DNA from 2 places in the Salirhabdus salicampi genome. Region 1 is predicted to be linked to the other one. Evidence: predicted binding sites of a transcription regulator. Region 1 holds the regulator's gene; the other holds the start of a gene.
What was found. The regulator NrdR, encoded in region 1, represses ribonucleotide reductase genes. The targets are predictions, from matches to a motif close to AACACNATATATNGTGTT.
Positions count from the first base shown of each region.

Region 2: the regulator NrdR is predicted to act here: its motif matches at 2,048-2,065, upstream of NLW78_RS08280 (vitamin B12-dependent ribonucleotide reductase).

Region 1 covers NZ_JANBWE010000002.1:671,480-675,325, reverse strand. Annotated here, with positions in the region: gene NLW78_RS09570 (glyceraldehyde-3-phosphate dehydrogenase) at 1-945, shown strand, start outside; gene speD (adenosylmethionine decarboxylase) at 1,168-1,545, shown strand; gene nrdR (transcriptional regulator NrdR) at 1,720-2,175, shown strand; gene NLW78_RS09555 (replication initiation and membrane attachment family protein) at 2,194-3,552, shown strand; gene dnaI (primosomal protein DnaI) at 3,564-3,846, shown strand, end outside.
Region 2 covers NZ_JANBWE010000002.1:435,130-438,975, reverse strand. Annotated here, with positions in the region: gene gcvPB (aminomethyl-transferring glycine dehydrogenase subunit GcvPB) at 1-712, shown strand, start outside; gene NLW78_RS08290 (hypothetical protein) at 778-1,359, shown strand; gene NLW78_RS08285 (rhodanese-like domain-containing protein) at 1,395-1,766, opposite strand; gene NLW78_RS08280 (vitamin B12-dependent ribonucleotide reductase) at 2,214-3,846, shown strand, end outside.

The sequences.
Region 1 (3,846 bases):
ATTGCCGTTAACGCAAGTTATCCCCCTGAAACGTTGGTTCATTTAATTAAATATGACAGTGTTCATGGACATTTCCATGGGGACGTTGAGCCATGTGAAAGCGGAATTAAGGTGAATGGGAAATTGGTGCGATTAGTATCCAATCGAGATCCGAAACAATTACCTTGGAATGAGTTGAACATAGATGTTGTGATTGAAGCTACCGGAAAATTTCGTTCTAAAGAAGAAGCTTCAGCCCATTTAAAAGCTGGTGCTACTAAAGTTATTATTACTGCACCAGGTAAGCAGGTAGATGCAACGGTTGTGATGGGTGTAAATGAGGATTCGTATATCCCTAATGAGCATGATGTCATTTCGAATGCGTCCTGTACGACAAATTGTTTAGCTCCAGTCGTCAAAGTGATTGATAAACATTTCGGTATTGAGAATGGATTGATGACGACTGTTCATGCGTTTACGAACGACCAAAAAAACTTAGATAATCCACATAAAGATTTACGCCGTGCAAGAGGATGTACACAATCAATCATTCCAACGTCAACAGGTGCAGCGAAGGCACTAGGAGAAGTATTGCCCCATATGAAAGGGAAATTACATGGAATGGCATTACGTGTACCGACACCAAATGTTTCTCTTGTTGATTTAGTTGTAGATGTAGACCGGGACATAACAGCAGAAGAAGTGAATGAAATGTTTAGCTATGAAGCAAAAAATAATTTAAAGGGCATTCTGAAATTTAGTGATGAACCACTTGTGTCAATTGATTATACTACTACAGAGTATTCCTCAATAATTGACGGTTTATCCACAATGGTAATGGATAAGCGAAAATTAAAAGTACTTGCATGGTACGATAATGAATGGGGATATTCCTGTCGAGTTATTGATCTAACAAAGTTTGTTGGCAGTAAGGTAAGAAAAAAGGAAGCTCAGCTTTCCACATAATCTAGATGATTTTGCACATGATAAGCATACATGTTTCCCAAAAAGAACTTTTATTGTTGCAAAAAGAAAAGCAAGGATATATACTTTCTTTTGGAACTTCTGATACTGTAGAAAAAGATGGCTGCTTAAAGGGTTAGGACCTCTCTGGACTAACTTTCCCCCGTAGTAGTGCATTATCGGTCAGTAAGAAGTATATATTTTGTTGTGAAGGGGGACATTGCAATGGATACAATGGGAAGGCATGTGATTGCTGAATTATGGGATTGCAATGCTGATAAACTAAACGACATGAACCTCATTGAAAAAATATTTGTGGATGCAGCGTTACGAGCTGGAGCTGAAGTAAGGGAAGTTGCATTTCATAAGTTTGCGCCTGTCGGAGTGAGTGGTGTCGTAATCATTTCAGAATCACATTTAACGATTCACAGTTTTCCTGAACATGGTTATGCAAGCATAGATGTGTACACTTGCGGAGATCGTATTGATCCAAATGTGGCCGCACAATATATAGCGGAGTCGTTGGAAGCTGGTACGGTTGAAAAAGTGGAAGTACCAAGAGGAAAAGGGCCTGTGGAAGTCAAGCAATTTAATGCAATGTAATGAAGAAGGGATATACATCCAATTTGTATATCCCTTTTTTATTTGAATGTATGGAACGATGATGAAGTTATTTGATATAATATATCTATATGAAAAAGTTCGTTTTTTGTCAGATTTCGTCTTTATTATGGAATGATTCGTTATATAAAATTGTTTTTTTAGGTGGGATAGTTAATGAGGTGCCCTCATTGCCATTATAAAAGTACTAAAGTGCTAGATTCACGACCAATCGAAGAGGGGAAAGCGATTCGACGACGTAGAGAATGTGAATCTTGTCAATTTCGCTTTACGACATTTGAACGGATAGAAGAAGTTCCGTTAATTATTGTAAAAAAAGAAGGAACACGGGAAGAATTTAGTAGAGAAAAACTCATTCGTGGGCTCATTCGAGCATGTGAAAAACGCCCTGTTGCTTTAGAGCAAATTGAAAATATAGCCATTGATATAGAGAAAGAGTTAAGAAATCAAGGGAATTCGGAAATTCTTAGTAAGGAGATTGGGGAAATGGTGATGGATCGACTTGCCCATATAGATGAGGTTGCATATGTCCGATTTGCCTCGGTTTACCGCCAATTCAAGGATATTTCCGTCTTTTTAAAAGAACTGGAAGACTTAATAAAAAAAGATTAAAAAAGGAGTCTGAGCCATATGAACGAACGGATTAAGCATTTGCTTCCGAACGACGGATATACTGTTCAGTTAAAAAAGCCGTTAAAAGAAGACTACTTACAGGCTTTGACTCATTTATATCAACCTTTAGTAGGGATGAAGGCGATATCCTTATACATGACGTTGCTTAATGATGTTCGTTTACAAATTGCAAAGCAGGATCCAATAACACACCACACATTAATGAGTATGTTAAATATGGATCTTGACCAATTGTATGAGGCCCGTCTTCATTTAGAAGCGATTGGCCTCTTGAATTCTTTTATGAGCGATGGAAACATTCGTCAATACTATTATGTATTAATACCTCCATTTTCAACAGTTGAATTTTTTGAGGATCCGATGTTATCTATCCTGTTAGAACATCATATAGGGAATCAACAAGTACGCCGCCTTAAACAAGTCTTTATGCCGGAAAAAAGCATGCCGGAGCATGCGCTAAATAAAACAAAATCTTTTGAAGAAATTTTCACAACTGTACATGTTCAACATCATAGCAGTAATTCCCATGCGGTGGATAGCCAATCGAACGTTAGTAAGGATTCATACGATGTTGATTTCGACTGGCTGGAAAATACGTTACGTAAAAATGGAATTCCGATGGAAAAGGTTTTAACGGTTGATAATAAGCGATTTATTGCAAGCTTAGTGAAAATATATCATGTTGATCTCCTTCATTTAGAGAAAGCAATTCTTTGGTCCGTAAATGAAAATTTAGAGCTATTGAAGGATGAGTTACATGATGCTTGTAAAGATTATTATGCAAACCATTTTGCGAAACCTATCCCTCAATTAATTCATAAAGATCCGAAACAAAAACAAGAAATCGAAAATACGACTACACCTCGTACGAAAGAGGAAAAACTAATTCAACACTTCGAATCCATTACACATCGTGAAATCCTTGAAGATTATTCTAAAACGGGACATGCTTCTGACCAAGAAGTGAAAATGCTGACAAATATTATGTTCCAGCATGGACTTTCTCAAGGTGTCATGAACGTACTCGTCCATTATGTCTTACAAAAAACGAATATGAAACTAACGAAAAATTACGTTGAGAAAATTGCTTCCCATTGGGGAAGAAAAAATGTAAACACGGTTAAGGAAGCGATGGATTTAGCGAAATCCGAAAATAAACTGTATCAATCTTGGGGAAATCAACGGGAAATGAGAAAAAGTAAAGAAGTTCTTCCAGATTGGTTTAAAAAACAGAAGGAAAATGAGCAAACAGAACGAAAGGAACAACTTAAGCCTCCTAATCAAGATTTAGAAAAGGAAAAGCAGGAACTGGCTGAGGCATTCCGTTCCCTTGCCTCACGATCTTATAATCAATAAGGATGATGATGTTGGAATCTATTCAATCAACGTTAAAAAAGTGGATGAAGGAAAACCGTAACTTTCAACAAGCCTATAAAGAATTGAAAGAGCAGATCATGAACTCTAGGGATGTTCAGGCATTTATTGCTGAACATCCTGAGCTGCAGACGACTGATATTGAAAGACAGTTAATGAAACTGTATGAATACGATAATCAATCAAAGCAATGTGAAAAATGTCCTTCATTATCTGAATGCTGTAATATTATTCCAGGTTATGCACCAAAGCTTTCAGTTCAAAATCGGCAAATAC
Region 2 (3,846 bases), 240 kb from region 1:
TGCCATTTTAGGATACGCTCGACCAGGAGATATGGGCTTTGATGTTGTCCACCTAAACTTACACAAAACATTTACAGGACCACACGGTGGTGGTGGACCAGGATCAGGACCGGTAGGAGTATCAAAAGAATTAGTACCATATTTACCTAAGCCAGTGTTAACGAAACAAGAAGATAAATATGTCTTTGATTACGATCGTCCTCAATCTATCGGACGTGTAAAGCCTTATTACGGGAACTTTGGCATTAATGTGCGTGCGTATACGTATATCCGTACGATGGGTCCTGAAGGGTTACGTCAAGTCAGTGAGTACGCAGTATTAAATGCAAACTACATGATGCGTCGATTGGAAAATGAATTCGATTTACCATTTACGCAACATTGTAAGCATGAATTTGTCTTATCAGGTAGACGTCAAAAGAAATTAGGTGTACGTACATTAGATATTGCGAAACGATTGTTGGACTTTGGCTATCACCCGCCAACGATTTATTTCCCACTTAATGTAGAGGAAGCGTTAATGGTAGAACCGACAGAAACGGAGTCAAAAGAAACATTAGATGAATTTATTGATATTATGTTGAAAATAGCGAAAGAAGCAGAAGAGACGCCAGAGACGGTTCAAGAAGCACCACATACAACAGTAGTAAGCCGCCTTGATGAAACAACAGCAGCAAGAAAACCTATTTTAAGATATACGAAGGAAAGTTAGAGAAAGGTCCCCCTTATGGGACTTTTCTTTTTCGCTTTTTCGCTATGTAATGATAGGAGATGAAAATGAATACTATAAGTTGGAAAAACAAATTGTTAATCCTTTTAGTTATTGCCATAGTGATAGCAGGCTACCTTCTTTATAAAGAACATAAGGAAAATCAGGTACAATATGAACGTTTTTTGAATCATTTTTACCATCATTTGGAATCTGTTGTTTTTCATATAGAGAAGCTGATGGAGGCGAACCCAAGTGGTGATGAATTAAAGGAGAGAATGTACCGTTTAAAGGAAAGGTTAGATCGTATTGACCAAGTTTATAAAGCAGGGCATTTATTTGTAGACCAGGATATACGTTACACAAGCTATTTTTCGGAAATGGCATTCGTAACAACCGGTATACGTATGACGGTCAATAATGAAGGACCTTTTATTATTACGGCCTTTGCAGAGGATACTAGGTTGAGTGAGAAGGAAATGTATTACTTAACCTTGTTAAAGTCAGACCTTGCCTCTATGAAACAATCGATGTACTCTGAGGAAACAAAGCAGGAAAATCCGAATATATCGATTCAACAGTTTAATGAACTGGTAACTGATGTGGCATATCAAGACCCTTATGATTTTTATGTTGAAATTGAAGAATAAATAATGGCTTGGTTCTTAAGAACCAAGCCATTTGATTATCCCCGTTTAATTTTCCCTGTCCACTTTTTAAATCCACCTTTTAGATGGTTTAAATCTTCGTACCCTTTACGCTTTAATAAATGGGCAGCACGTGCCGACCTTGCGCCACTAGCACAATATAAATATACCGGCTTGTCGTTGCGAATCTCAATTAGACGATGTTTCATTTGTGATAGTGGGATGTTACGAGCACCTAATATATGGCCAGCTTCATATTCTTTTGGCTCTCGAACATCTATAAGTTGTGCTTTTCGATAACCTTTAATAAACTCTTCTTCCGTTAAGGTTGTTAAGAAGCGTTTCTGCCTGAAATATTTAAAAGTACCATAAGCAATAATTGCGACAAGTAATGTGATTAATACGATCATTTTTGATCCCCTTTCATCTCAAGCAAATCTCTCATAACTATTATATGAGTGTTACCCTTAAGTTTCAAAGCTTTTTTCTTTTCAAATTTATTTTCGTTATTTTTATAAACTTAGGGAACTGGGTACAACTATCATCGTAACCGGTGAATGGCTTTTCTAAAATAGCAAATAACGAAAAAGTATGTTATACAGGTTATACGCACTTATGCTACAAAATTCTTGCATATCCTTATCATTTCATAAAATTATTCAGTTGACATTTTTGTATAGACTCGTTCAAAAACTCAATATATAGTGCGTGTGAAAAAAAGAAATACTATATATTGAATTTCTATTATTGTTTGTGGTAAGTTATTTATAAATCTATTAAAACATAATTACATAAATGTTAGCCACCATGATTCGGCTTCTTATGATAAATTTTTTAGAGGAAGAGGAGAGAAACACATGTCATTAGTTAAGGAAATTGTGGGATCGATAAACATTGATCGCTTAAATAAGGATATTCAAATGTTTCCACAAGTACACCCAATTACCCCTGAAATGCAAATCACCCATAAAGGGGTCTCACGTCTTGTAATGCTGGACCGTTATGCATTTAAAGATACCCAAAAGCTCACTTTAGTTGACGGCGATTTTGTCGTATTAACTATAAAAGAAGACCCTAAATTTCCGGCAAGAGGTTTAGGCATCATCCAATCTATTGATTGGGAACGAAAAACGGCAAGTGTTAAAGTAGACGAGGAATTCGTTTCCGTACTAGACAACGAGGAGGAAGCAAAGTCCGGAATCATTGTACGTTCTTTAGACGTAATTGAAAAACCACTTGAAATCTTCTACGAGCAAATTGCGTTGCGAAATGCTAGTGGCTTATCAACTGTTGAGCAAACAGAAGAGCTAAAAGAAGAATGGTTTAAAAAGTTTTATGGAGAACTCGCCAACCAACACTTTATCCCTGCAGGCCGTGTTCTATATGGTGCAGGTGCGGATACAGATGTTACGTACTTTAACTGTTATGTTATGCCTTTCATTCAAGATTCCCGTGAGGGTATCTCTGATCACCGTAAGAAGGTAATGGAAATTATGAGTCGCGGTGGTGGTGTAGGAACGAATGGTTCTACATTACGCCCACGCAATACCCTTGCCAAAGGTGTAAACGGAAAATCTTCAGGATCGGTATCGTGGTTAGACGATATTGCAAAGCTGACACATCTAGTTGAACAGGGTGGTTCCCGCCGGGGTGCTCAGATGATTATGTTAAATGATTGGCATCCGGATATTGTCGAATTTATCATTTCCAAAATGCAAAACCCACGTATCTTACGTTATTTAATTGAAAACATTGATGATGAACAAGTGCAAAAACTGGCACAGGAAAAATTAAAATTCACCCCTCTTACAGAATCTGAACGTGATATGTACCAAGGGATCATCAATTATAAGACGATTCCTGGTAATGGCGGGTTTTCCGAAAAAGTAATCCGTGATGCAGAGCAAAAGTTGAACGATGGTGGCACATATAGTGTGCATCAACCTGAATTTTTAACAGGAGCTAACATCTCTGTATGTATTACAAAAGAATTTATGGCAGCTGTTGAACAGGGTGGCGATTACGAGCTTCGTTTCCCTGACGTGGAAAATTACACAGAGGAAGAAATGGAAGTTTACAATGAACGTTGGCACGATGTAGGAGACGTCCGTGAATGGGAACAGATGGGATACGGTGTTCGTGTTTATCGAAAAGTTCGTGCAAAAGACTTGTGGAACTTAATAAATATTTGCGCAACCTATTCTGCCGAACCAGGTATTTTCTTTATTGATAATGCCAACGACATGACAAATGCTAAAGCATACGGTCAAAAAGTTGTCGCAACAAACCCATGTGGTGAACAGCCATTAGCACCATACAGTGTTTGTAACTTAGCTGCAGTAAACTTAGCTGCAATGGCGAACAAACAAACGAAACAGGTAGATTTTGATAAGTTGAAACAAACAGTAGAAATTGGTGTTCGTATGCAAGATAACGTTATCGATGCGACACCTTATTTCCTTGAGGAAAATCGTAAGCAAGCATTAGGGG